2 regions of the Aneurinibacillus thermoaerophilus genome follow, and region 1 is predicted to be linked to the other one. Evidence: a T-box and tRNA genes for the amino acid it is inferred to sense, from the RefSeq annotation. Region 1 holds a T-box; the other holds one or more tRNA genes.

Region 1 (10,059 bases):
TAATTGTTACTTTTCTTGCCGGTATGTATTTTACCTCCATACCATCCGTCAACACCGTCTCCATTCCGAAATTCAATTCATCGAACTTCCCCGGCGTTATCCCTTTCTCAGCCAGAAAATCTCCCAACGTTTTAGATTTGGTTTTTACGGTCATTACTTTGCCATCATTTATGAAAGTAATCTTCTTTGTTTTCCATGAATTAAACAAAAACACAAGACTTACGATAACAATCATCGCAACAGCGGCCAGAAGAATCCACATACGATTCTTCCAAAAATCCAACTGAATATGATTTTGTTCCAAAGTCTATCTGCCTCCTTAAACGGTTGAGAGTCATTGTAGACGATCCTCTGAAAATTTGTCAAACCAGTTTTTTACATGAGGTTCTACAAATCTTGCAGAATTTCAATGGGATAAAAGACCCAAAAAAATCTCTCAACCGTTGATATACTTGAGGCAGAAAATCTTAGAAATGCTTCGACTATTCCTGAATATGGAATAATTTTTTAGCATTTTCTGTCGTAATTTGAGCTAATTCTTCGAAAGAAATATTTTTGATCTCTGCGATTTTTTCGGCGACATACCGTACATATCCACTCTCATTGCGCTTGCCGCGGTATGGTTCCGGCGTTAAATACGGACAGTCCGTTTCAATCAATAGCCGGTCAAGCGGCACCCATTCCGCCACTTCTTTTGGCTTCTTAGCATTTTTGAACGTAACCGGTCCACCAAGCGAAATGTAGAAATTCATATCTATGCATTGCCGGGCCATTTCTGAGCTACCAGAAAAGCAGTGCATAATCCCGCCTACTTCTTCCGCTTTTTCCTCACGCAAAATATGAACAATATCCTGATGCGCTTCCCGATCATGAATAATGATTGGAAGCTGCAATTTTTTGGCAAGGCGAATCTGCTTGCGGAATACTTCCTGCTGCACATCTTTCGGTGATGTATCCCAATAATAGTCCAGCCCAATTTCGCCGATAGCTACCACTTTTTCCTCTTCGCGTGCCAAGTTCTCAATCCATTCAAGATCTTCATCTGTCAACGTTTTGGCATCCTGAGGGTGCCAGCCAATGGCAGTGTAGATAAAGTCATATTTATGGGCCAACTCGAGAGACGTACGAATCGTCTCCCGGTTGTACCCGATATTGCAAATGTAAGAAACACCGCTTTCCCGTGCACGGGTAATTGTGGCATCCCTATCTTCATTGAATTTCTCATCATTCAAATGGGCGTGTGTATCAAACAGCACTATAACAGCCTCCTTTTGGGTCCAGACACCTATTTTACAATCGCCCCGTTCGGCATGCTGTCAGGAACGGTCGCAAGAGTGAGTTTGTCTCCTTCAGATGCGGCCAAAATCATTCCATTCGACATTTCACCACGCAGCTTTACCGGTTTAAGGTTAGTGACGCAGATCACTTTCTTGCCGATAAGGTCTTCCGGACTGTAATGCTTGGCAATACCGGATACGACCTGGCGTTTTTCATAGCCGAGATCCAGTTGCAGCTTCAACAATTTATCTGCTTTCGGAATTTTTTCCGCTTCGATAACCTGCGCCACGCGTAATTCCACTTTCATAAAGTCATCGATATTGATTTCGGGTACGGCTGGCTTCTCTTCTGTTTTAGCTTGCGCCTGTTCCTTCTTTTTCTTATTTTCTTCCGCCTGTTTACGCGCTGCTGCCGTTGTCTCATCAATAACGGTAATTTCTTTTTCCAGATCAAGGCGTGGGAATAACGCATCACCCTTGTTTACTTTTATGCCGGCCGGAAGCGCTCCCCACTCTTTTGCCGACTCCCAGCTTGTAATATCTTCATTTCCCGTAATACCCAGCTGCGCCCAAATTTTGCGCGGTGCATGTGTCATAAACGGTTGCAAAGCAATAGAAATAATGCGAATGCTTTCCGCCAGATTGTACATAACTGTACCAAGGCGTTCTTTATTGGCTTCATCTTTTGCCAGCACCCATGGCGTTGTTTCATCAATATATTTATTTGTGCGGCTCACCAGATCCCATAGGCTGTTCAACGCACCGCCAAACCGCATTTCGTCCATGTGCTCTTCGAGACCAGTAACTGCTTGACGCGCCACATTGCGCAGGTTTTCATCCACCATTTCCGGCGCGGTCGGAGCCGGAAGCACGCCTTCAAAATATTTCTCAATCATCGCTACCGTCCGGCTCACCAAATTGCCAAGGTCATTCGCTAGATCAAAGTTCAAACGCTGGATAAATGCTTCCGGCGTGAATACGCCATCTTGACCGAACGGAATTTCACGCAACAGGAAGTAGCGAATCGAGTCGGAACCGTAACGTTCGATCAAAAATTTTGGATCGATAACATTGCCTTTCGATTTCGACATTTTTCCATCTGGCATAAGCAGCCAACCATGACCAAATACCTTCTTCGGTAATGGCAAGTCAAGCGCCATTAGAATAATTGGCCAATAAATCGTGTGAAAGCGAAGAATGTCCTTACCGATCATATGGACATCAGCCGGCCAATATTTGTTAAATTTCGTGTCATCTTCGCTCATATATCCTAGCGCGGTAATATAGTTCGTCAGCGCATCAATCCAGACATAGATAACGTGCTCAGGGTCGTTCGGCAACTTAATGCCCCAGTCGAATGATGTGCGGGATACGCTCAAGTCTTCCAGACCCGGCTTAAGGAAGTTATTTACCATCTCATTGCGGCGGGACTCTGGCTGAATAAACTCCGGATGCTCTTCGATGTATTTCAAAAGCCGATCTTGGTATTTCGACATACGAAAGAAATAACTTTTTTCTTTCACAAGCGAAATTGGGCGTCCACAATCTGGACAAATATGTTCTCCATCCTTTTTCGACTGATGCTCCGTCCAAAACGCTTCACAAGGCACACAGTAGTAACCTTCGTATTCGCCTAGGTAGATATCGCCTTTATCAACAAGCTTTTGGAAGATCTTCTGCACGGCATCTTTATGACGCTTCTGGGTAGTACGAATGAAATCGTCATAGGAAATATCAAGGCGTTCCCATAAGTCCTTAATCCAATCAACAATCGGATCAATAAATTCCAACGGTTGCTTGTCTTCCTGCGCGGCGCGTTGCTGCAGCTTCTGTCCATGCTCGTCCGTGCCTGTGAGATAAAACACGTCGTATCCACGTAAACGCTTATAACGGGCCAGCGCGTCGCAGGCGATTGTCGTATAAGCATTTCCGATATGAAGCGTATTGCTCGGGTAATAAATCGGTGATGTAATGTAATACGTTGGTTTACTCATCTTACTCATCCTTTCACCAAAAAAATGAGGAAGAAAACTTGCGAGCACTGCCCGCTCGCTTTCTATGAAAAAAGGCTCCCCATCCCCATATGGGACGAGAAGCTCTCGTGGTACCACCCAAATTCCCTGTCTTCCTAGCTTTCCAGTCAAAAGAAGACAGGCTCAATCCCGTAACGCGGGAAACGTTGCCCCCTAACGCATCATGCGCTCGAAAGCAAAAACTCCGGGGCCATCTTCATCCCGCTCCTTTTACCGGTTTCCACCCATCCCGGCTCTCTGTAAAAAGTACACGCGATTACTCTTCCCATCATCGTTTTGCATATATTATCCATAATATATGATTTCCTTTTCCTTTTATTCTATACCTTACCTGTCAGTCTTCGTCAAGTCTTATGTTAATCCCTCACTATATTATCCTTTTATTTCCTTTTTTGTCGAATTAATAACTACGAATGTTTGTGTTTTTGTCGAAAAATCTGCATCAAGATTTATCTATTTCACAGAATATTTTTGTATTATTTTAAAATAAGGTATAAATTTAAAATAAATTCAGTCTTATATGCTGTTATATATTTTATACATATATTACATTTTAAACACTATATTTCCTTGATTAGTATTTTTTTTACATATATTGAGATTTTTTTATGGTATAATCCCAGTAAATGGTTGACCTCATCGAAAAATGCTGTTAGGATAGTGATAAAGAAAGTATGTCGAATTTTGACGATAAAAATAATGAATAAATTCGGGTAATTACGAGAGGAGATATAGTAAACATGAAATCAACTGGTATTGTAAGAAAAGTAGATGAATTAGGTCGTGTCGTAATTCCAATCGAACTCCGTCGTACATTGGGTATTGGAGAAAAAGACGCTCTTGAAATTTATGTTGACGGCGAACGCATCATGTTAAAAAAATACGAGCCAGCCTGCATCTTCTGTGGAAGCACAGAAAATACGATAACGTACAAAGGAAAAATCATCTGTGGTTCCTGCATATCTGAAATACCCACGCAAAAAGCATAACATAAATGAAGAAAAATAAGCTTCCTAACAATCGGGAAGCTTATTTTTCTTTCTGATGATAAGCGTTGTACACTTCCCGCTTAGGAAGTCCACGTTCTTCTGCTGTTTGCTTCAGCGCCTCCTTCTTCGTCAACCCTTTTTCAATATAAACATCTACATGGGATACAATGTCGAGTCCTTGCCACCATTGCTCTAACTGGCCTGCTCCCTGTTCTCCTTCATTTCCTTCTACGATAACGGTAAATTCGCCGCGGATTTCCTCCTGCTCGTTCAGAAAATCAAGCACTTCCATTATCTCTCCCCGCACAAATTCTTCATAGCGCTTCGTTAATTCTCTCCCTAGCGCCACTTTGCGTTCACCAAGCACTTCCCTTATTTCAGCCAAAGTTTTAATGATACGGTGCGGCGCTTCATAGAAAATAAGCGTTTCTGGATATGAACGAAGTCGCTCTAGTTCCTTCCGGCGCTCCTTGTTATCACGCGGAAGAAAACCACGGAACAAAAAACGATCTGTCGACAGTCCGGAGGCAATCAACGCGGACAGCCCGGCGTTTGCTCCCGGTACGGGGATTACAGGAATGGATTCGTCAACCGCATCTCGAACCAACTCTTGCCCCGGATCTGAGATCGCCGGAAGCCCAGCGTCGCTTACAAGCGCTATCGATTTTCCTATTTTTAATAAGCGAATAATTTCCGGCCCACTAGCTGCTTTATTATGTTCATGATAACTAATAAGTCGCGTCCCAATTTCAAAATGGTTAAGCAACTTGCGTGTCTGCCGGGTGTCCTCCGCTGCGATAATATCCACTTCCTGAAGCACGCGAATGGCACGAATGGTCATATCATCCATATTGCCTATAGGAGTTGCTACAAGATATAGCTTGCCCTTTCCGTCATGATCGCCGGAAGCAAAGCTTTTCTGTACAAACATACCTACTCCTCCTTCCTGTCGCCATAATAAATCGAATGAATTTCGTCACAGTATTCCCCGTTCTCTTTATAAACGATCAATGGTGGAAGTACTTTTACATCAGGTTTTCCGTCCCGAATTCCTTCAATTAATACCATGTTGGCTTCCATCCCTGGTTTTGGATAGACGAGCCGAATCCGTTTCGGTTCGATACGGTATTTACGCATCAACGTCATTAAATCTCCCAAACGTCCGGCACGGTGTACATATGCTACTTTGCCGCCTGGGCGAACTAGCTTGCTGCTTATGCGAATCACTTCTTCAAGCGTCAGTAAGATTTCATGGCGTGCGATTGCTACATGGCTGCTTTTATTTTTCTCCCCACCAACAACCGGCATATACGGTGGATTACATGTCAGGGCGTCATAACTCCCATTCCGCAGAAATGTGAGTGCCTCTTTTACATCCCCATGATAAATTGTAATTCTGTCTTCTAACCCATTCAGCGCCACGTTGCGCTTCGCCATATCGTAAAGCCTCTCTTGTATCTCTACGGCATCAATCGGACATTCTGTACGCACGCTTAACAACAGAGGAATGACGCCGTTGCCGGTACATAAATCAATAATCCGACCCCTTTTTATCGGAAGAGAAGCAAAGCGGGCCAGCAGCACGGCATCAAGCGAAAAGCAGAATACTTGTTTACTCTGAATAATTTTCATATCTTTGGTTAGCAAATCATCAATTCGTTCATCCGAATACAACCTTACATTTTCTACCATAAGAGTTCCTTTCTATGAATGAGAAAAATTCGGAGGCTTATGCTCGCCAAAAATGAAAAGTGTTTAAAAAACGACCCGCGTACAACTCGGGTCGTTTCCGTTATCCTTGTTTATTTAAAAAAGCTAGGCAAAACAAGCAATCTCCATCCGTGCGTACACTTCCGTAATGCACGTTGCAGATATGGAAACCTTCCTGGTACAAACGTGCCAGGTTATCATATCCTTCACCGACAACCAACCTTTTCTTTTTATCCTTTCGCGTCTTTATGACACTGCTCTGGAGCTTTTCCTTCTTTTCCAGTTCGATTTCCCGCTGCTGCAACCGCTCCCTAAGGTGTTGATTCTCGAGCAAGAGATTTTTATTTTCTTCCATAAGCTCCAGCATCGCGTTCTTCAAGTGGCCGATCTCCTCGTATAGCCCTCCGACCTTTTCCTCAATCAAAGCGAGCTGGTGAAACATGCTTTGTTTGTTCACAATCCCCACCTCAGTTGTTCTCTACTGCACCTTCTCCACTACGCTAATCTCTTCAAAAGGCAGTTCCATAATTCGCTCCGCTTCATATAGATCCACCTGAACTTTTTTCTCCAAGATGTTAAGACCGACAACACGACCATACCCCATCGCTGTCACCACTTCTTTTCCTATGTCCGGAAGCTCTTCTTTCGCGCTCTCATAGTTATCGCTTTCATATTTGAGACAGCACATAAGCCGTCCACACAAACCGGAAATCTTCGCAGGATTCAGCGACAAATTCTGGTCTTTCGCCATCTTGATGGACACCGGTTCGAAATCGCCGAGAAACGTGGAGCAGCAGAGAATGCGACCACAAGGCCCTATTCCGCCAAGCATCTTCGCTTCATCACGAACACCAATCTGGCGGAGCTCAATACGCGTGCGGAAAATAGCGGCTAAATCTTTGACGAGTTCACGAAAATCGACACGTCCTTCTGCCGTAAAGTAGAAGATGATTTTGTTCTTGTCAAACGTATATTCCACATCGACCAGCTTCATTTCTAGGTTGTGCGCAGCAATCTTCTCCTGACAGATGCCAAACGCTTCCTTTGCCAGCCGCTTGTTTTCTTCCACCTGAAAACGGTCCTGCTCATCAGCAATGCGCAATACTTTTTTCAGTGGTAGGACAACATCATTTTCGTCCACCTGCTTACGCCCGATAACCACCTGCCCATACTCCACGCCTCGCGCGGTCTCCACAATCACAAAATCGTTGATTTCAATCGAGAAATCACCAGGATCAAAATAATATATCTTCCCCGCTTTTTTAAAGCGGACACCTACAACATCAAACAAAATGTTATCCCTCCTGCAGACGAAGCACCATATCTTCCAAGGATAACTGCAGGTTCGCATAATGCGTAAGCCTGTTTTTTGTTACCAGGATTGTCCCCATTCCATCCACAAGTCTACGCTGACTCATACGCAGTGCCTGTTTCTGAATGGGCTCCATCTGATCTTTATTCGTAATCTGGGATTCTTTTCCCAGTGAAAAAAACAACAAATCACGAAACCAGAGCAAAAACAAATCAAGAAACAGGTCGATTTTGTCAGTCGCCTTCTCTTGTTTGAGAAACTTATCATGAATGGTGACAAGGGCATATGTGCCCCTTTCAAGGATGTCCTCACTTAATTGTATCACTAGGCTTCTCAACTGCGCAAACGATTCTGTTTCACAAAGTCTACGTGCCTCTTCAACATCGTTGGCGATCTGCGCTGCAGCGCGAGCCAGACCAGGCTTTACGCCCGCTTGCTCGAGTTCTTTGGCAATGATTTCAGGCGAGGGAGCTGCAAATGTAATAATCTGACAGCGGGAAAGAATAGTAGGAAGAATATCCTGTATTCGACTGGTTAATAGAATGGCAACAACCCCCTGCGGAGGTTCTTCGAGAAATTTCAGCATTCTGTTGGTGGCTTCCTGGTTCATTTTGTCGGCTTCATCCATAATATATACTTTATGGCTGGACTCTGCCGCTCTGTAGGAGAATTTTTTCTGCAAGTCCTCAACTTGCTTAATTCGAATGATGTTTCTCTCCGGTTCAATCCAATGGACTTCAAAATGATTTCTTTCTTCAATCAAACGGCAATTTTTGCATATGCCGCAACTATCTCCATTCTGCTTCAGACAAAAAATAGCCTTGGCGAAATGTTTAGCCACTTTCTTTTTGCCCGCCCCTTTAGGGCCAGAGAACAAATATGCGTGCGATAAACGATTATGTTTTAGGCTGCGATATAATAGTTCAGCGACCTGTTTTTGCGCTGGAAACTCGCTCCACATGGTACCAATCCACACTTCTTTCGTTTGGTTTGCTTACATGTACATATTAATAAGCAGGCCCCGAATTTCGCCTATTGTATCTAAAATGCTGATACTCTTCTTCTCTTTTTTCAATACGGCATCCGTTACTTCCGTAAGCTTTTTATCAACCTCGGTAATCATTTTATATACCTTGCTGCGGCCGCGACGGTTAAAACCGTGGCGTTCTTCCAACGCGACCCCGTGTTTGACCACCTCTTCCATAAAGCTTTTGACAAGCGCTTTATATTCTTTCAAATCTTTAATCGTGCGGGAACGGGCTAACCGTTCTCCCTGCCTGTCAATTTTTTCGATGAGTCTGTTGAATTTCTCTATGTCCAATTGTCCGCTTTGGAACTGCATAACCTCGTCAAATTCGACGTAATACTGAGGCAACACCTTCTGCTTCGGTTCAACCCCCTGTATTTTGTCGAGCGGCATATTTTCCCCAATTCGCATGAAATCCACCCTTTTCTTTACTTTATTTGTTACTACTAAATCAGCTTTTTCCGCTGGCCTATTGTGAAAAGGGAAAGCGTTACTGTCTATTTGTCAGATAATGCAGAAAATGATCGCGCACTTCTTTCTGTATTGTCTCAATGCTGCGCGCCGCGTTGATTTTTACAATTCTATCCGCGTATTTACGACAGATTTCCGCAAACCCTTGTCTTACTTTTTGATGATATTCAGCCGGTTTACTTTCAATACGATCCGGTCCCTTATAAGCTGCAAAACGCTGCTTTAAACGCTCGCGGCTAATCTCTGCTGGTAGATCCAAAAAATACGTTATATCCGGTGTCAATCCACCAGTAGCAAACTGGTTAATATTTATAATTTCTTCCAGCGGCAGCCCAAGGCCGTAGCCTTGATACGCTAGACTGGCATCAACGAATCGATCACATAATACAATTTTTCCTTCTTCCAGCGCCGGAATAATTTTTTCACGGACATGCTGAGCCCGCGACGCAGCATATAACAACACTTCAGTTTGGTGCCTCATCTCGCTGTTTTTCGGATCTAAGAGCAGCGCCCGGATGCTGTCGCTAATGCCTGTGCCCCCAGGCTCCCGGGTCAGTAGAACATTGTGGCCCTGTTCACGGAGAAACTCGTACAATAGCTTAATTTGTGTAGTCTTGCCCGCTCCGTCAGCCCCTTCAAATGTGACAAAGCAACCCTTCAACGGCGCACTCCTCCCTTATTTCGTATGATGTTATCATATACAAAAAACTACAGGCTGACCAGTACAAAGATTCCCTCTACTGTTTCATCGGACGTCCCCTGAAAATACCCTCCTGCCCATTTTATCTCCTGTATGATATTAACATGTTCTTCGGTAATTTTTTCCCCGGGTACAAGCAGCGGAACACCAGGCGGGTAAGGAATGACCATTTCCGCGCTGCACCATCCAATGGCTTGTTCAAGCGGCACGCGTTTTTTATGGAAATGGAAGGCTTCCTGCAAAGAGATCGATGGCTTAACCAATCGCCCAGGTCTCGTAAAAAAAGCGTTGGTACGGTTCCGTGTCCGTCTTTCTCCCGGCATGTTAGCCAGCTTCTTTTCAAGTTGCAAAACGGCGTTTATGACCTTTTCTATTTGAGTCACCTCATTATGAATGGGAAAAACAAGGACAACATTACGCAGATCTGCCATCTCAGCTACAATCCCCATTTCCTCCAGCCATTCAAGTAACTGGTACCCGGTAACGTTAAAATGGCGGCTTGTCAGCACCCATTTTAACGGGTCACGAGTATATACCGTT
Region 2 (10,059 bases), 970 kb from region 1:
CAACGGGGTCACGTTTACGCGCGACTTTATGAGCAATGCCGTTGCATTGTTTATTCCGCTTTTAATTGTTATCGTCTCTTCCGATATTGTTTCGGGGGAATATACGGGCGGAACAATTAAAGTATTGCTTACTAGGCCGGTGAAAAGGTGGAAAATTCTTACCAGCAAGCTAATTACCATTGTGTTGTTTGTTTCAGTCATTGTGGTGCTTACCGGGATTGTTGCTTACGCGATTTCAGGATGGGTATTCGGTTATAAAGGCTGGACATACCCTGTATTGACAGGGTTTCAAACCAAAGGGGAAGAGATTGAGACATCGGGTGTGCATGTGTTGCCGCAATGGCTTTACATGATTATGGAATATGGTTTGGCTTGGTATGCATGTCTTGCGGTGGCTTGTATTTCATTCATGGTGTCGGTGCTTGTGCGCAGTACGGCGGTCGGCATGGGGATTATGGTGTCGGCGCTCATTGCGGGCACGCTTCTTACCAATATGGCGTCGGCGTGGGAGTCAGCCAAATATTTTTTTATGGTCAATTTGCGGCTGACCGATTATCTTGCTGGCACGATTCCACCGATTCCTGGCCTGAGCCTGTCTTTTTCCGTTGTCAATCTTGCCGTGTGGAGCATTGGCTCCCTTATTATTGCGTACGTTGTCTTTATTCAGCGCGATGTTTTGTAAGAAAAACGAGGCCCGGATTGTTGCTCCGGTTTGCCTCGTTTTTGCCTGCAACAGTCATTCCGCTTTTTTGCCCGGTTCCGGTGACGGTGACGGGAGCGGAGCTATTTGATATCCTTTATTTTTCAGTAACTCAATAATTTTCGGCAGTAGTTTAACCGTTTGTTCTTTCTCATGCATGAGAATAATAGATCCTGGCTTCACTTCGCTTGCGATGTTGTTCATAATTAAATCCGGTCGTTTTCCGTATTTCCAATCCAGACTATCCACATTCCAATAGGTTAAAATTTGATTTGTTTCTTTTGATGCCAGCATCGTGTTTTGATCGACCGCGCCATACGGCGGGCGGAAATAAAAAATCGGGGCGCCTATTTTTTGAGAAATGTACTGTGTCGATTCGCGAATCATTTGTACTTGCTCATCTTTTGGCTTTTTACGCAGCGGTTGGTGATGCATCGTATGTGTACCGATAATATGACCATTAGCTATCATTTGCTTAGCTAACGCTATATGTTCGTCGGATTTCAAGTTCTCACCAATCCAGAAAAATGCGCCTTTCAGCTGATGTTCGTCTAAAATGTTGACAATGTCTTTCGTATATTTTCCTGGGCCATCATCGAATGTTAAATATACGGTGGGCCGCTTTTGCGAAATTTTGGCGATCATTTTTCCGACAGCTGGCATTGCTGGGGAAGTCGCCGCGTTAGCTGGGGATTTTTCTGGCTTAGCTGGATGCTGTTGTTTGGGTATCCTTGTTTCTTGAGGGGCTGACGGATTTGAGGATGTGTCTTTTTCCTTGTCCGGTTGTTGCCCTGTCTTCTCCTGTTCTTGTGCTGCTGGCGCTTTGCTGGACATCGAGTTTAAAAACGCGGTTGCCGATTTAACAGGTGAGCTGTCATTGAAAATCAAGTTGAGTTGTATAATGACACCGAATGACAATAAGGCAAGCCAAATTCTGTTTCTTCGTTTTCTCCTCCGGTCGTTCTCCACAACAATTCCCTTCTTTCTCTCTATAAAGCATAAACTTGGGCATAATGCCTATTTTACTATATAGACGGAAACAATGTATAGAAAGTTTCAGGAAAAATGAAGCTTTTCCAAGTCCGTGAGCTTGCTTTCGATCTTCACTATAAAATTATACATTAATAAACTTTTTTGGAAATAGGAAAAATCACTCAACCTGGCAACCTAGGCATAGCGGAATGCGCTGCGGAACTTTTCTCCTGAGAAAGAAATCGCTATAATGAAAGAAAATTATTTTTCGTTGCTGGCAATATATTAAGAGTGATGAAGAATATAAGAAATGACAACGGAGGGATTTATGTTATGATGTCGTATGACGAATATATGCGTTCGGTTATTCAGCCGATGCGCACAGAATTAACATCCGCAGGTTTTGAAGAATTACTGACACCGGAAGAGGTACAGGAGAAGTTCGAAGATATGAAAGGCACTGCTCTGGTGGTAGTGAATTCTGTGTGTGGATGCGCCGCAGGACTTGCGCGCCCGGCTGCCATTTATTCTGTACAGCACAGCGAGAAAAAGCCGGATTACCTTTACACGGTTTTCGCCGGCCAAGACAAAGAGGCAACTGCGAAAGCCAGAGAATATTTCACCGGTTATCCGCCTTCCTCTCCTTCTTTTGCCCTTATGAAAGACGGAAAGCTTGTTTATATGATGGAGCGCCATCAAATCGAAAACCGTCCTCTTGAAGTGATCGCAGCTGACTTAATGGGCGCGTTTGAAAAACATTGCGGGTAATTGGAATTTCTGAATCAGGAGCGTTGACTGACTTTTGTATTCGCTTTTTGCGAAGAAACTGTATTTGTGCGCCGCTTTGATCAAAGCGGCGCATGTAAAACATCAAAGGATGGAAACAGACTAAGGCCACTTTTTCGCTTTTGCTCATCATGCTGGTGGGAGAAAAGCCTAAGAGCGCAGACGAAGAATAGATGCAAAGCGGTCGTGTGATAAGCCTTTAAAAAACTATTGCATTCATAAAAAACTGATGATAAAATAAAGCTTGTCGCTGTTGATGAATATGGACAGGTGTCCGAGTTGGTCGAAGGAGCACGATTGGAAATCGTGTAGGCGGGGATAACTCGTCTCGTGGGTTCGAATCCCACCCTGTCCGCCATGCAATATGGAGAAGTACCCAAGAGGCTGTAAGGGGCTCCCCTGCTAAGGGAGTAGACGGGTCACACCGTGCGCGGGTTCGAATCCCGCCTTCTCCGCCATTTCACATTATTGCTATTGGGGCGGCGTAGCTCAGCTGGCTAGAGCGTACGGTTCATACCCGTGAGGTCGGGGGTTCGATCCCCTCCGCCGCTACCATATTACTTACTCTTGGTGAGTGCATTTGATGGTTTGAAATGTATGTTCCGGGAAGTGGCTCAGCTTGGTAGAGCGCCTCGTTCGGGACGAGGAGGTCGCAGGTTCAAATCCTGTCTTCCCGACCATTTTTCGTTTGGTGTCTGCATACATCGTGAATAGACAAGCCCTGATTCTTTTCTAAGGATTAGGGCTTTTTTTGTCGTATAAGTTGTATGAGAAGGTATGCATCGCTTTATTACTATAAAGCGATGCATACCTTCTCTTTATAAGTAAACGAGAAAACACTCGCGAGGCGCGTGCTACGCAGGGAGAGACAGACCGGCAACGTTTATTGATTCTCCTTAATATGTAAAAAATGCTTGTAGATGTAAAGTGTAAAGAGGATTTATATTGTCTTTCGATACATAACAATAAAGGGGGGGACAAACGTTTTTCTCCTTTTTTTAAATTGTAACTTGTTTCGATGAAGAAAATGGTGGATACTGGTATTGTAGGGTTTTTTGCCTAATTATTTTAGGAATGACTATATGAATGAGGGTGTTGCAATGCTTACCATCGTTGAATAGTAAAGGCTAAATGTAATTGCGAGAACCTTGAAAATACCGGGCTTTTCATGAAGTGCAATCAGTGGAGTTTTGCAACACCCTATTTGGAACAAATAGGAAAAAAGGAGAATATAGTATGGAAAAGAAATACTCCCCACGTGTAAAAAGAACAAGAGAGAAAATCTTGCAGTCCGCAGTGGAAGTCTTTTCACAAAAAGGGTTCCAAGCTTCAACGATTCGCGAAATTGCCCGTTTGGCTGGCGTAAATGATTTAACAGTATACCGTCACTTTGAAAGCAAAGAAAAATTGTTTAATGAAATGTTTCGACGCCACAGTTTGTTTACCGAAATTAGTGAGTATATCGTTCAGGGGATAAGTGATGACTTTGAGCGCGATATTCGTTTGATTATCAGGACATTTATTACGGTATTTAAAAAAGAATTGCCGTTGATTAAACTGTTGCTGAGCGAAGCGGAAAAAATGAAAGAATGCAGGAACTATACGTTTTTATTTACAAAAAATATTATCGAAGCGCTAACTTCCTTTTTCGAATATTATAAACTCGCTGGACAAATTCGTCGGGATGTTAACAGTCACGCGGTTGCTTCGGGGTTATACAGTATTTTGTTTGCCCGTGTATACGCTTTAATTTTATACGGGGAAGGGAAGCAGAACTCTGCCACGATTACAGAAGAAGAGCTTATGGAAGGTTGGGTCGATTTATTTGTTGCGGGAACGGTAAATTCCGAATATTCGTATGCTAAATAACGAACGAAAATATATGTTTAAAAAAAAACATTCGTTTTTTGTTGATTCTTTGCAGGCCAGGAGTTATAATCATGGAGGTCTCAATTAAACAATGTACATACCTCAAGGAGGCTTTCGATCATGAAATATGATGTAGTAATTGTAGGAGCGGGGCCTGCTGGTATTTTTACCGCGTACGAACTAACGAGAAAGAATCCTCATCTGGATGTTTTATTAATAGATAAAGGGCATGATATTTTTAAACGGCGCTGTCCGATTCTGGAGAAAAAAATTAAAAAATGTCCGCCACCAGCTGGAAAAAAAGAATTTAGCGGCTGTTTGCCGGCCTGTTCCATTACAAATGGGTTTGGTGGCGCCGGTGCATATTCTGACGGTAAATTTAATATTACGACTGAGTTCGGAGGCTGGATGACAGATTATTTGCCGCCTTCTCAAGTGCTTGAGCTTATCCGCTATGTGGACGAGATTAATCTAGAGCATGGCGCAACGCGCAACATTACGGATCCGACAACGCCGGCCGTGCGCGAAATTGAGCGCAAAGCAGCGGGTGTAGGATTGAAATTGCTTCGTGCCAATGTGCGTCATCTAGGAACTGAGCAGAATCTTGAAATTCTGGAAAGTATCTACCGCGAACTGGAAAAGAAAGTTCAGATGAAGTTTAAGACGGAAGTAGCCGATATTATTGTAGAAAAAACGGCCGTTGGAATGGAAATTCGCGGTGTAGAATGCCGTAATGGCGAAACATACTTGGCTGATAAAGTGGTTATTGTTCCGGGACGGGACGGTTCGGAATGGTTTGGCAATATGTTGAAACGCCAAGGGTTGCGTCTCTTAAATAACCAGGTCGACATTGGGGTACGCGTAGAAACAACGAATGTTGTCATGGAAGAAATCAACCATCATTTGTATGAAGGAAAATTTCTGTACAGATCTTCTACAGATCAGGTTATTCGCAGCTTTTGTTCTAACCCGAGTGGATATGTAGTAGTGGAAAATCACAGCGGCGTTATGGCAGCAAATGGTCACGCTTACAAAGATGAAAAGCTTGGATCGCCGAATACGAACTTTGCACTGCTTGTGTCCCATGTATTTACAGAGCCGTTTGACAAGCCGAATGAATATGCCAAGGAAATTTGCCGTCGTGCGAACGATTTGTCCAATGGCTCAGTTATTGTGCAGCGGTACGGAGATATTAAGCGCGGCCGTCGTACAACCGAGAAGCGCTTAAAGGAAGGATTTATCGAACCGACGCTTAAAGAAGCGGTACCGGGCGACTTGGGGTTAGTGCTGCCGTACAATACGATGAAGAGCCTGATTGAAATGGTAGAAGCGCTTGATCATGTTACGCCCGGGATTGCGAGCGACCATACGCTTTTCTACGGCGTGGAAGCGAAATTTTATTCCGCACGGCCGTATTTGAATGAAAACTTCGAGACAGAGATTAAAGGGTTGTACGCAGGCGGGGATGGCGCGGGTATTACGCGCGGCTTGGCTCAAGCCGGTGCCTGTGGCGTGCACATCGCGCGCGATATTTTAACCAAAAAAAAGACTATGTAATATTTCCTAACCCCCCGTGATTCTCTATATTTCGGGCGATGATGATGATTATGATATATAATGAAAGGGAGGACGGGATAAGGATTGAAAGGAAAACCGCTTGTACTTATTGTAGATGATGATGTGGATATTTGTTTTTTAATGGCGACGGCCATTCAGTCGGAACAAGTGGAAATTATAACAACGCATTCGGGGCAAGAGGCGCTGGAGCTATACGCTCAGCGTCACCCCGAACTCGTATTGCTGGATATTCAGTTGCCGGAAATGAACGGTATAGAAGTATTGAGCAAGATGAAGGAAATGGATGAAGATTGTCAGGTTATTATGGTTACCGCCTACGCTACGATTGAAACCGCCGTACAAGCTATGAAACTCGGCGCCTTGGATTATATATGCAAGCCCTTTAAGCTCCCACATTTGCGCGAAACGGTACAGAACGCAATTGATTTTATTATGAGCGTACCGGAGCATTTGCCGACGCTTGAAGAAGTTGAGCGCAGACATATTGAAAAAGTGCTTCACGAAGTGGAGGGCAACCGGCGTCTTGCGGCTGAGAAGCTGGATATTTCTCTTCGCACATTGTATTACAAGATTAAACAGTATAATATTCAGACCCATTAAAAATCCAGAATCGTATAACTCTGGATTTTTTTTCTGCAATTTTTGCACTACAGTCCGTTAAGGTGGGACGCTTACAATAGGAATATAGCCATGAAAAAGGGTGGGCTTTATGTTAAGAAAGTTGCTTTGTTTGCCGATTTTGGTGCTGTTCGTTGGCTGTTCATTGTTACCCCAAGCCGAAAACCCGGTCAATCCGTCCGTTGAAAAGCCGTTTAAAGTGGCGCTATTAGTGGAAGGAAAAATATATGACCAAGGATGGGATAACCAGGCTTATATGGGGTTAAAAGAAATCGAGCGCAAAATGCGCGCACAAATTCTTTGTGTTCAATATGTCAATACAGAAGAAAAACAGATAGCACAGGCGGAAAGTCTTGCTAAGCAGGGATATGAACTGATATTTGGAAACGGCCGGAGTTTCGAGGCCGTTTTTAATCGGCTTGCGCCTGCTTATCCGAATACCCGCTTTGTTTTTTTTAATGGTAAAGCGCTTGCGCTGAACGTCTTGGCTGTTAACTTTACTCCAGAATCGATGGGGTATTTCTCAGGGATGGTAGCGGGATTAATGACAAAAACAAAAAAAATTGGCTTGATTCCCGCTTACAGTTCCATGAAAGAAATCGAACCTTTTATCGCTGCGGTTAAACAACAAAACAGAGAAAATAGTGTTATGATGGAAGAAGTAGGAAGCTGGAGCGACGGTGCCAAAGCGATACAGATTGCTCGGCGCATGATAGATAAGGGCGCCGATATTCTCGTGCCAATGGGAGATGGGTTTAACATTGATGTCATAATGGAGGCGCATCGTGCCAAACGGTTTGCAATTGGATACATTTCTGATCAGTCGTTTGTATCCAAAGAAACCGTATTGACCAGCACGGTGCAGAATGTAACGTCCGTTTATCTGAAAATAGCGCGCCAGCATAAATCGGGACAATTACTTGGCAATTGTCTTACGCTTGATTTTGCGGACGGTTCGCAAGATTTGGCCGCATTCGGAGCGATGGTGCCGGAAGCAGTTCGAAAGAAAGTAAGGCAAAAGCTATATGAATATAAAACGGGCGTGTGGAATTTGCCTGTACAATACCATTCTTTGCGGTGCCGGTAGAAAGCGTGGGGTAGGCGATGGGACTGTTTCAAAAATGGAATAATCTTTCGATTCATCTGAAGTTTTTTAGCGTATTTCTGGTCATTGTGTTGTTCGCCGGATGCAGCATGCTCTTGTTAAATAACCAATTGTTACACGTTGTGCGTGACAACGATAAAATCATCAATCAATCTGTTCCTAATTTAACGACACAGCTTCAGGTTAAAAGCACGATTATGCAAAGAATTAATTATGTCATGCTATATATTACTACCGGGAATGAAGAATTCCACGAAAAGTTCGAAGAGGCAAGCGAACAGGCGCGGAAGATTGAAAATCAGTTGAAACAGATGGCGCTTCCTCATGAACGAGAGGCGATGGAACAGTTTATTATTCATAGCGAAAACTGGGAGAATATTTTGCGTGATAGGGTGATACCGGTTTATCAGCGGAATAATGCGAAAGATGCTATGGAAACATTGAATTCACAAGCTCATCCTATCGCTATTAAGCTTATGAATGAAGTAGAGAAGCTGTCACAGCAGAAAGTGCTGGAAATTAATCATGATAATCAAAAAATGCTGGATGATGCTTGGTTGTCAGTAAAGATTGGGTATGCAATTGCCAGCGTTACCTTGTTGCTGGCGCTATTATTCTCTTTCTATATGTCACGCAGCATGACCAACCCCATTCTAGCATTACTAAGCGGTGTGCGTAAAATGACGAACGGAAATTTCTCGGCTAGAGTACCGGCCGAGACTAAGGATGAGTGGGGAGAGTTGGGCAAAGCGTTTAACAGGATGAGCATCAGCATTGCCAATCTCGTGGAGGAATTGCGAGCGACGAACCTTAGACTACAGGAAGAATCGCGTCGTGCTCAGGAATCCACCCGTTTGAAATCGGAGTTTTTGGCAAATATGTCCCATGAGCTGCGGACACCTTTGACGGGCATTATTGGTTTTGCCGAATTGTTACATGAGGAGACGGAAGGAAAGTTGCTACCGTCGCAAAAAAGTTTTACGCAAAACATTATAAAAGCGGGCGAACACCTTTTGACGATGATTAATGATATTCTTGACTTATCAAAAATTGAAGCCGGAAAATACGAATTGGATTTGTCTTCGTTTGATATCGTTGAACTTGTTAAGAATACGTTAACGATGCTTCAGTCGAAAGTAAAAAAGAGAGGGATTTTGCTTCAGGTGGAAACGTCGTGCCCTTCTTTGAATATCGAGGCGGACGAACTAAGGATTCGCCAAGTACTGCTTAATCTTCTCAGCAATGCGATTAAGTTTAGCCCGGACCATAGCACGGTGCGGGTAAAAATAGAACGAACCTCCCAAACCGTAACGGTTCATGTGATTGATCAGGGGATTGGTATTGAGGAAGGTAAAATCGATAAAATTTTTGAACAGTTTTACCAAAACGATGGCCGCTTGGAACGCAAATATGAAGGCACGGGTCTAGGATTGACGCTTTCGCGGCAGCTTGTAGAGTTGCATGGCGGAACGATAGATGTGGAAAGCGAACCAGGGAAAGGAAGCGTTTTCTCCTTCCATCTTCCTTATCGGTCAGCACAAAAAGCTGATTGCGGGAAAAGGGAAGCGACAGCTGAAGCGGAACCACTGCTCATTTTGTATCCAGAAGATTTTTTGCCCTTTTTTCCTTGTTTTTACAAAAGAATCCAAGAATCCTCACTTTCTTTTTTGCCTTTTATGGTAGAATCAAAACAGAGAGCTGTTGAAGTTGTTCAACGCTATCCTGGAAAAAATGCGCTTGTTGTAGCTGTATCGTTTCATCCTGCATATGTCGAATTGCTTGAGGCGATACGTGAGCATACAGATAAAAAAATATTTACTTACATCAAGCATCCGCCCCGGTTGGTGGAACGTGGGCAGATTATGAGAGTGGCTGATGCGATTCTTTCTTCTCCAGAAGACATTCTTTCAGCTAGGTAATGATTCTTGAAAAGTAAAGGGGAAGTGCAAGATGGCACAACATATATTGCTTGTAGAGGATAATCCTTCTAATCGAGAATTGTTTGTGGAAATTTTGCAATTAAAGCCAGAATATACAGTGCATGTAGCTGAGAATGGCTTAAAGGCGTTGGAAATGCTAGAAGAATTCCATCCTGACTTAATTTTAATGGATATTCATATGCCGGGAATGGATGGACTAGCTGTAACGCGGGCGATTAAATCCATCCCCCAGCTTGCGTCTATCCCTATTGTCGCGCTTTCTGCCCTCGCGATGAAATCGGACATTAAATCCGCTTTGGAAGCGGGATGCGTAGGCTATATTACGAAGCCTGTCCGGATCCGCAGTTTTCTTGAGAAGATCGAGATGTATATGACCAAGGGAAAAAACGAAGAGTCGCCATCCGTTTCTTTGTCTTGTGAGGAGGAGTAGAAAAAAGCGGTGAAAAAGAAAATTTCGTTAGGTTTTGGCATGCTGTTTTTTTTGATCATTT

Evidence for each region. The T-box of region 1 lies ahead of metG (methionine--tRNA ligase). A T-box ahead of a tRNA ligase gene usually reads a tRNA of that ligase, here a tRNA-Met.
Region 2: it has a tRNA-Met gene. The T-box ahead of metG (methionine--tRNA ligase) is inferred to sense a tRNA for this amino acid. The anticodon was not compared.

Annotation. Positions count from the first base shown of each region.
Region 1 covers NZ_CP080764.1:84,122-94,180, reverse strand. The annotation lists gene K3F53_RS00495 (resuscitation-promoting factor) at 1-304, opposite strand, end outside; gene K3F53_RS00490 (TatD family hydrolase) at 483-1,256, opposite strand; gene metG (methionine--tRNA ligase) at 1,286-3,271, opposite strand; T-box leader at 3,359-3,591, opposite strand; gene K3F53_RS00480 (AbrB/MazE/SpoVT family DNA-binding domain-containing protein) at 4,051-4,299, shown strand; gene rsmI (16S rRNA (cytidine(1402)-2'-O)-methyltransferase) at 4,340-5,230, opposite strand; gene K3F53_RS00470 (tRNA1(Val) (adenine(37)-N6)-methyltransferase) at 5,233-5,991, opposite strand; gene yabA (DNA replication initiation control protein YabA) at 6,092-6,466, opposite strand; gene K3F53_RS00460 (PSP1 domain-containing protein) at 6,488-7,300, opposite strand; gene holB (DNA polymerase III subunit delta') at 7,305-8,282, opposite strand; gene K3F53_RS00450 (YaaR family protein) at 8,316-8,759, opposite strand; gene tmk (dTMP kinase) at 8,839-9,480, opposite strand; gene K3F53_RS00440 (aminotransferase class I/II-fold pyridoxal phosphate-dependent enzyme) at 9,528-10,059, opposite strand, start outside.
Region 2 covers NZ_CP080764.1:1,050,018-1,060,076, forward strand. The annotation lists gene K3F53_RS05650 (ABC transporter permease) at 1-682, shown strand, start outside; gene K3F53_RS05655 (polysaccharide deacetylase family protein) at 737-1,669, opposite strand; gene K3F53_RS05660 (BrxA/BrxB family bacilliredoxin) at 2,006-2,440, shown strand; tRNA gene K3F53_RS05665 (tRNA-Ser) at 2,723-2,816, shown strand; tRNA gene K3F53_RS05670 (tRNA-Ser) at 2,825-2,916, shown strand; tRNA gene K3F53_RS05675 (tRNA-Met) at 2,937-3,013, shown strand; tRNA gene K3F53_RS05680 (tRNA-Pro) at 3,062-3,138, shown strand; gene K3F53_RS05685 (TetR/AcrR family transcriptional regulator) at 3,695-4,327, shown strand; gene K3F53_RS05690 (NAD(P)/FAD-dependent oxidoreductase) at 4,448-5,884, shown strand; gene K3F53_RS05695 (response regulator) at 5,969-6,505, shown strand; gene K3F53_RS05700 (BMP family ABC transporter substrate-binding protein) at 6,615-7,610, shown strand; gene K3F53_RS05705 (HAMP domain-containing sensor histidine kinase) at 7,628-9,547, shown strand; gene K3F53_RS05710 (response regulator) at 9,579-9,998, shown strand; gene K3F53_RS05715 (sensor histidine kinase) at 10,008-10,059, shown strand, end outside.